DNA from 2 places in the Pseudomonas sp. R1-1 genome. Region 1 is predicted to be linked to the other one. Evidence: predicted binding sites of a transcription regulator. Region 1 holds the regulator's gene; the other holds the start of a gene.
What was found. The regulator FliA, encoded in region 1, starts transcription of late flagellar genes. The targets are predictions, from matches to a motif close to CTAAAGTTTNNNNNNNNNNNGCCGNTAA.

Region 1 (3,416 bases):
TATCACAGCCCGACCAAGCAGGTTGGCTGAGGTAATCATGAACAGTTTTTGTACCTACATCGATGGTCTGCCACGCATTGTTCCGATCCGGAACGCGCAGCCAGTAATGTGGCCTCCGTCTATGCAAGACAAGGTAAAGAAATAACATGGGCAGCATGCATCCCGTACAGGTGATCGCGGTGACCGGCGGCAAAGGTGGCGTCGGCAAGACTAACGTGTCAGTGAACTTGTCGCTGGCGCTGGCAGAGCTTGGCCGTCGGGTCATGCTGCTGGACGCCGACCTCGGTCTGGCGAACGTCGACGTTCTGCTGGGGCTGACCCCCAAACGCACGCTGGCCGACGTGATCGAAGGCCGCTGTGAACTGCGCGACGTGCTGTTGCAGGGCCCGGGCGGGATTCGCATCGTGCCGGCGGCGTCCGGCACGCAGAGCATGGTCCACCTGAGCCCGGCGCAGCACGCCGGCCTGATTCAGGCGTTCAGCGACATCGGCGACAATCTCGACGTGCTGGTGATCGACACCGCTGCGGGCATTGGGGACTCGGTGGTCAGTTTCGTCCGCGCCGCGCAGGAGGTGTTGCTGGTGGTATGTGACGAGCCGACCTCGATCACCGACGCCTACGCACTGATCAAATTGCTCAACCGCGATTACGGCATGAACCGCTTCCGCGTCCTCGCCAACATGGCGCAGAGCCCGCAGGAAGGGCGCAACCTGTTCGCCAAGTTGACCAAGGTCACGGACCGTTTCCTTGACGTCGCCCTACAATATGTCGGCGCCGTCCCGTATGACGAAAGCGTGCGCAAGGCCGTGCAGAAACAACGCGCCGTCTACGAAGCCTTTCCACGCTCCAAATGCGCCCTGGCTTTCAAGGCCATCGCGCAGAAGGTCGACACCTGGCCGCTACCGGCCAACCCGCGCGGCCATCTGGAGTTTTTCGTCGAGCGTCTCGTGCAGCAAACCGCAGGGCCTGTGATATGACCGCCAGTGGCATGAATCTTTACAAGAAGTCGGCGCGTGACGCGCAGTACGAGTTGATCGAGCGTTACGCGCCACTGGTCAAGCGCATTGCCTATCACTTGCTGGCACGGTTGCCGGCCAGTGTGCAGGTCGAAGACCTGATCCAGGCCGGGATGATCGGCCTGCTCGAAGTGTCGACCAAATACGACGCCAGCAAGGGCGCCAGTTTCGAAACGTACGCGGGCATTCGAATCCGCGGCGCGATGCTCGATGAAGTGCGCAAAGGGGACTGGGCGCCACGCTCGGTCCACCGCAATACCCGGATGGTCAGCGACGCGATTCGCTCGATTGAAGCTAAAACCGGCCGTGACGCTAAAGATCACGAGGTTGCGGCCGAACTCCAATTGAGTCTCGACGATTATTACGGGATTCTGAATGACACTTTGGGCAGCCGCCTGTTCAGTTTCGACGACCTCTTGCAGGACGGCGAACACGAAGGGCTGCACGAGGATGGCGCCAGTGCTCATATGGAGCCGTCACGCGATCTGGAAGATGAACGCTTCCAGGCCGCGCTGGCGGACGCGATTGCCAATTTGCCGGAGCGTGAGCGACTGGTGTTGGCGCTGTACTACGACGAAGAGCTGAACCTCAAGGAAATCGGTGAAGTCCTTGGCGTCAGTGAATCGCGGGTCAGCCAGTTACACAGCCAGTGCGCGGCCCGTTTGCGGGGGCGTTTGGGGGAGTGGCGAGCGCGCTGAAGGCAGTGTGGGGACACTGCGAAACGAGGCTGGTGCGGTGATGAACGGCGCCGGTCTCGATCCGTTGTGCTCCAGACAAACTTTAAGTGCTGCGCCAATTGATTGAAGTGGCGCGTCCAGGTGCTGGGCGCGTTTAAGACTGCTTGGAGGTCGAATTGAACAAAGACATGAAAATCCTCATCGTTGATGACTTCTCAACGATGCGGCGGATCATCAAGAACCTGCTGCGCGATCTTGGGTTCACCAACACCGTCGAGGCCGATGATGGCGTAACCGCCATTCCGGTCCTCAACAGCGGCAGCATCGACTTTCTGGTAACGGACTGGAACATGCCGGGCATGACCGGTATCGACCTGCTGCGCCACGTGCGCGCCGATGAAAAACTCAAGCACCTGCCGGTGCTGATGGTGACCGCTGAAGCCAAGCGCGAGCAGATCATCGAAGCCGCTCAGGCCGGTGTGAACGGCTACGTGGTCAAACCTTTCACGGCTCAGGCGTTGAAAGACAAAATCGAGAAGATTTTCGAACGCATCGGCTGAGAACGCGCGGGGGAGCTATGGAGCATAACGAATCTTCACAGGGCGATTTTGAATCGACCCTGAAAAAACACGCGGTCGAACTGGTCGAAAGCCTTGAAAAGGGCAGGTTCGGCGACGCGGTGCAACTGATCCATGAGCTCAATCAGACCCGTGACCGTGGCCTGTATCAGGAAGTGGGCAAGCTCACGCGTGAACTGCACAGTGCGATCGTCAATTTCCAGATCGATCCGCACATGCCGCAGGCCGAGGAAGTGTCGCAAATCACCGACGCCACCGAACGCCTGGGCTATGTGGTCAAGCTGACGGAAGCCGCGGCCAACCGCACCATGGATCTGGTGGAAAGCGCCACACCGGTGGTCAACAGTCTGGCCGATGAAGCCCAGACGTTGAGCGCCGATTGGGGTCGCTTCATGCGTCGCGAGGTCGGGGCTGAAGAGTTCCGCGAGCTGGCGCGCCGGGTCGACGGTTTTCTGTCACGCAGCAGCACGGACAACCGTGCGGTGTCGAGCAATCTCAACGACATCCTGCTGGCCCAGGATTACCAGGACCTCACCGGTCAGGTGATCAAGCGCGTGACCCAACTGGTCACCGAAGTCGAAAGCAATCTGCTCAAACTCGTCCTCATGGCCAGTCAGGTCGACCGCTTTGCGGGCATCGAACATGACCGTGCTGCGATGCTTGCCGAAAAAGATCCACAAAAACATCTCTCGCAGGGTGAAGGTCCGCAGATTCATGCCGATAAACGAGAAGACGTTGTGTCCGGTCAGGACGATGTGGACGATTTGTTATCCAGCCTTGGATTCTAGAGTTTCGGAATTTCGGGTTTTTTGGGTTTTTAGACCTGTAGGAGCACCCCATTAATGAGCTTCGGCGCCGATGAAGAGATCCTTCAGGATTTCCTGGTTGAGGCCGGCGAGATTCTTGAGCAACTGTCCGAACAACTGGTCGAGCTGGAAAGCCGCCCGGATGACGCAGACCTGCTCAACGCAATTTTTCGCGGTTTCCACACTGTAAAAGGGGGCGCCGGCTTCCTTCAGCTCAATGAGCTGGTGGAGTGCTGTCACATCGCCGAAAACGTGTTCGACATCCTCCGTAAGGGTGAGCGTCGCGTTGATGCAGAACTGATGGACGTCGTGCTCGAAGCACTGGACGCGGTGAACAGC
Region 2 (3,416 bases), 2.3 Mb from region 1:
GATGTTTCCGTCATGGCTGATTGGCGAAGCAGTGCGCGCCGGCACGCTGGTGCCGGTGATGCGCGGCTATCAGGTGTCTAACAGTCTGGAGCCGCAGCAGATTGCGGTGCTGTGGCCGGGCAGTCGAAGGTTGTCGGTGAAGGTGCGGACGGTGATTGATTTTTTTGTCGAGTGTTTTGGCGAGGTGCCGTATTGGGACAGGCCTTGAAGATCAAGAGCCCCTCACCCTAGCCCTCTCCCAGAGGGAGAGGGGACCGATTGGGGGATATTGGGAGAATACGCCGATCTGAGAGTCCGGTATTGAATCCGTAATCAACTCGTTTTTTCAGGCCGCCGTCTGACGCAAGACACCCCGGTCGGTCCCCTCTCCCTCCGGGAGAGGGCTAGGGTGAGGGCTGCTTTTCAAGCGTCAGATCCGGAACTGCCCCACCAGCTTGCCCAACCGCTGCCCCAACTCCGCCAGACTGCGCGAGGTCTGCGCGCCCAATTGCGTTTCATCGGCAACGCTGTCCACCGCCACTGCAATCTGGTGCACGCTGCGGTTGATCTCTTCTGCCACCGCCGTCTGCTCTTCGGCGGCGCTGGCGATCTGTGCGTTCATCGAGTTGATTGTCGCGATCAGCTCAGCCATGGCATCCAGCGATGCCCCGGCCTGATTGGCCTGCTGTGACGTGCCATCACCGGCCTCGCTGGAGCGGCGCATGGCCTCAACGGCCTGCTGCGTGCCAGCTTGCAGGCGGTCGATCATGCCTTGAATTTCCTGGGTGCTGATCTGCGTGCGGCTGGCCAGCGCACGGACCTCATCGGCGACCACGGCAAAACCACGCCCGGCCTCACCCGCCCGCGCCGCTTCGATTGCCGCGTTGAGGGCCAGCAGGTTGGTTTGCTCGGCGATTGAGCGAATCACCCCGAGCACACCGACAATCGAGGTCACGTCCTGCTGCAAGCTGTCCAGCGATACGCCGCTGTTGCGAATGTCATCAACCAGCGCATGAATCTGTTTGATGCTGCCGGCCACCACGCGTTTGGCGCTCTGGCCTTCTGCGTCGGTCTGCTGCGCGGCGACGGCGGCGTTCTGCGCGCTCTTGGCAACTTCCTGCGCGGCGGCGGACATCTCGTTGATGGCGGTGGCGACCTGATCGGTCTCGTGACGCTGACGCTCCATTGCCTGATCCGAGCGCTGCGCCTGATCCGACACCTGAGTCACCAGCCCGGTCAGTTGTGTGGTCATCTCGGTGATCTGCCGCACCAGGCCGTGGATCTTGTCGACGAAGCGGTTGAACGAGCCGGCCAGTTCGCCGAGTTCATCCTGACTGGTGATATTCAAGCGCCGGGTAAGATCGCCCTCGCCTGCCGCGATGTCATCGAGGTTGGCTTTCATCAGGGTCAGCGGCCGCAGGATGGTATTGGCCAGCAGCATCCCCGCCGCGGCAATCACCAGCAGCACCAGCACCGCCACGCCGACAATGCTCAGCACCACGCCTTGCACGCGTTCCTGCACCTGAGCTTCGACCAGCGCCACTTGCGCTTCGATGCCGTCGAGGTTGACCGAGGTACCGACGGCCATGTCCCACTTGGCCAGGTATTCGGTGTAACCGAGTTTCGGCACCAGCACTTTCGCATTGCCCGGCAGCGGCGAGCTGTATTGCAGGTAGTGAGTACCGTCCTTCGCCACTTTCACTAGACCGAGGTTGACGTAGACGCCATTCGGGTCGCGGTTGTCCTTGAAGCTTTTGCCCACGCCGTCAGGGTCGTTGGCCTTGAACAGGCGCACGATCTCCGAGTCGTAGGCAAAGAAGTAGCCGTCCTTGCCGTAGCGGATGCCCGACAGCAGCTTGATCGCCTGCGCCCGCGCCTCGGTGTCGCCGGGCGCGGCAGCGTCGTACAGCGGTTTGATCGTGGTCATCGCCACGGCGACATAACTTTGCAGAGTGGCTTTGGCGTCGCCGAGCAGGCGCTCGCGGGTCTGTTCGACCTCCTTGCGCGCCTGTTCCTGGAGGATGAACAGTGTGGTCAGGCTGATGACCAGCGCAAAGAGCAATACCGGAAGAACGGCGAGGGACAGGACTTTAGCCTTGAGGCTCAGGCGCATTGTGGGGGCTCACTCTTTTGATTTTGTTGGCGTGGTTAAAGGCTTTAACGGCACGCCAGGGCAAAAGTTGAGTCCGGATCATTCCCTGATCCCCTGCTCGCGAAAGGGTTGGGTTGCATCTGATCGTTCCCACGCTCTGCGTGGGAATGCAGCCCGGGACGCTCTGCGTCCCTTTCAGAAGCCGAACGCGGAGCGTCCGATGAGGCATTCCCACGCAGAGCGTGGGAACGATCAGTGGGTCGGTGACAGGGTCAGAGCACCATCGCGGCCAACCAGCCGAACGCCAGCAGCGGCAGGTTGTAGTGCAGGAAGGTCGGCACCACGGTGTCCCAGATGTGGTGATGCTGGCCGTCGATGTTCAGGCCGGAGGTTGGGCCGAGGGTCGAATCCGAGGCCGGCGAACCGGCGTCGCCCAGCGCACCGGCAGTGCCGACGATGCACACGATGGCCATCGGGCTGAAGCCCAGTTGCACGCACAGCGGCACGAAAATCGCCGCCAGAATCGGCACCGTGGAAAACGACGAGCCGATGCCCATGGTTACCAGCAAGCCCACCAGCAGCATCAACAGCGCGCCGACGCCTTTGCTGTGATTGATCCATGCCGCCGACGATTCAACCAGGGTCTGCACCTGCCCGGTGGCCTTCATCACCTCGGCGAAACCGGAGGCGGCGATCATGATGAAACCGATCATCGCCATCATTTTCATGCCTTCGGTGAACAGGTCATCGGTTTCGCGCCACTTGACGATGCCGGACACCGAGAAGATCAGGAAACCCACCAGCGCACCGATAATCATCGAATCCAGCAGCAACTGCACGACGAACGCCGAGGCGATGGCCACGCCGGCGATCAGCAGACTCAACGGGTTGTAATGCACTGCGGTCTGCTCGACCTGCTCGATTTTTTCCAGGTCATAGACGCGCTTCTTGCGATAACTGATGAACGCCATCGCCAAGCCGAAAACCATGCCCAGCGCCGGAATGCCCATGGCGTGGGTGATGTTGATGCCGCTGATGTCGACGCCGCTGCGCGCAACGTTGGCCAGCAGGATTTCATTGAGGAAGATGTTGCCGAAACCCACCGGCAGGAACATGTACGGGGTGATCAGGCCGAAGGTCATGACGCAGGCGATCAGGCGGCGGTCGAGTTGCAGCTTGGTCAGCACATAGAGCAGTGGTGGCACCAGCAGCGGAATGAACGCAATGTGGATCGGCAGGATGTTCTGCGAAGCAATCGCCACCACCCACAACAGGCCGATCAGCAGCCATTTGACGTTGCCGCCGCCGGTCGAATGCTGCCGGTCAACCATCGCTAGCGCCCTGT

Region 2: a site for FliA is predicted at 2,137-2,164, ahead of J3P75_RS09820 (methyl-accepting chemotaxis protein). Genes of this name have one in related genera too.

The regions. Positions count from the first base shown of each region.
Region 1 is NZ_CP071663.1:4,452,041-4,455,456, reverse strand. Features, by position in the region: gene flhF (flagellar biosynthesis protein FlhF) at 1-30, shown strand, start outside; gene fleN (flagellar synthesis regulator FleN) at 147-977, shown strand; gene fliA (RNA polymerase sigma factor FliA) at 974-1,714, shown strand; gene J3P75_RS19950 (chemotaxis response regulator CheY) at 1,882-2,253, shown strand; gene J3P75_RS19945 (protein phosphatase CheZ) at 2,271-3,059, shown strand; gene J3P75_RS19940 (chemotaxis protein CheA) at 3,114-3,416, shown strand, end outside.
Region 2 is NZ_CP071663.1:2,145,257-2,148,672, reverse strand. Features, by position in the region: gene J3P75_RS09825 (LysR family transcriptional regulator) at 1-208, shown strand, start outside; gene J3P75_RS09820 (methyl-accepting chemotaxis protein) at 410-2,092, opposite strand; gene J3P75_RS09815 (Na+/H+ antiporter family protein) at 2,344-3,416, opposite strand, start outside.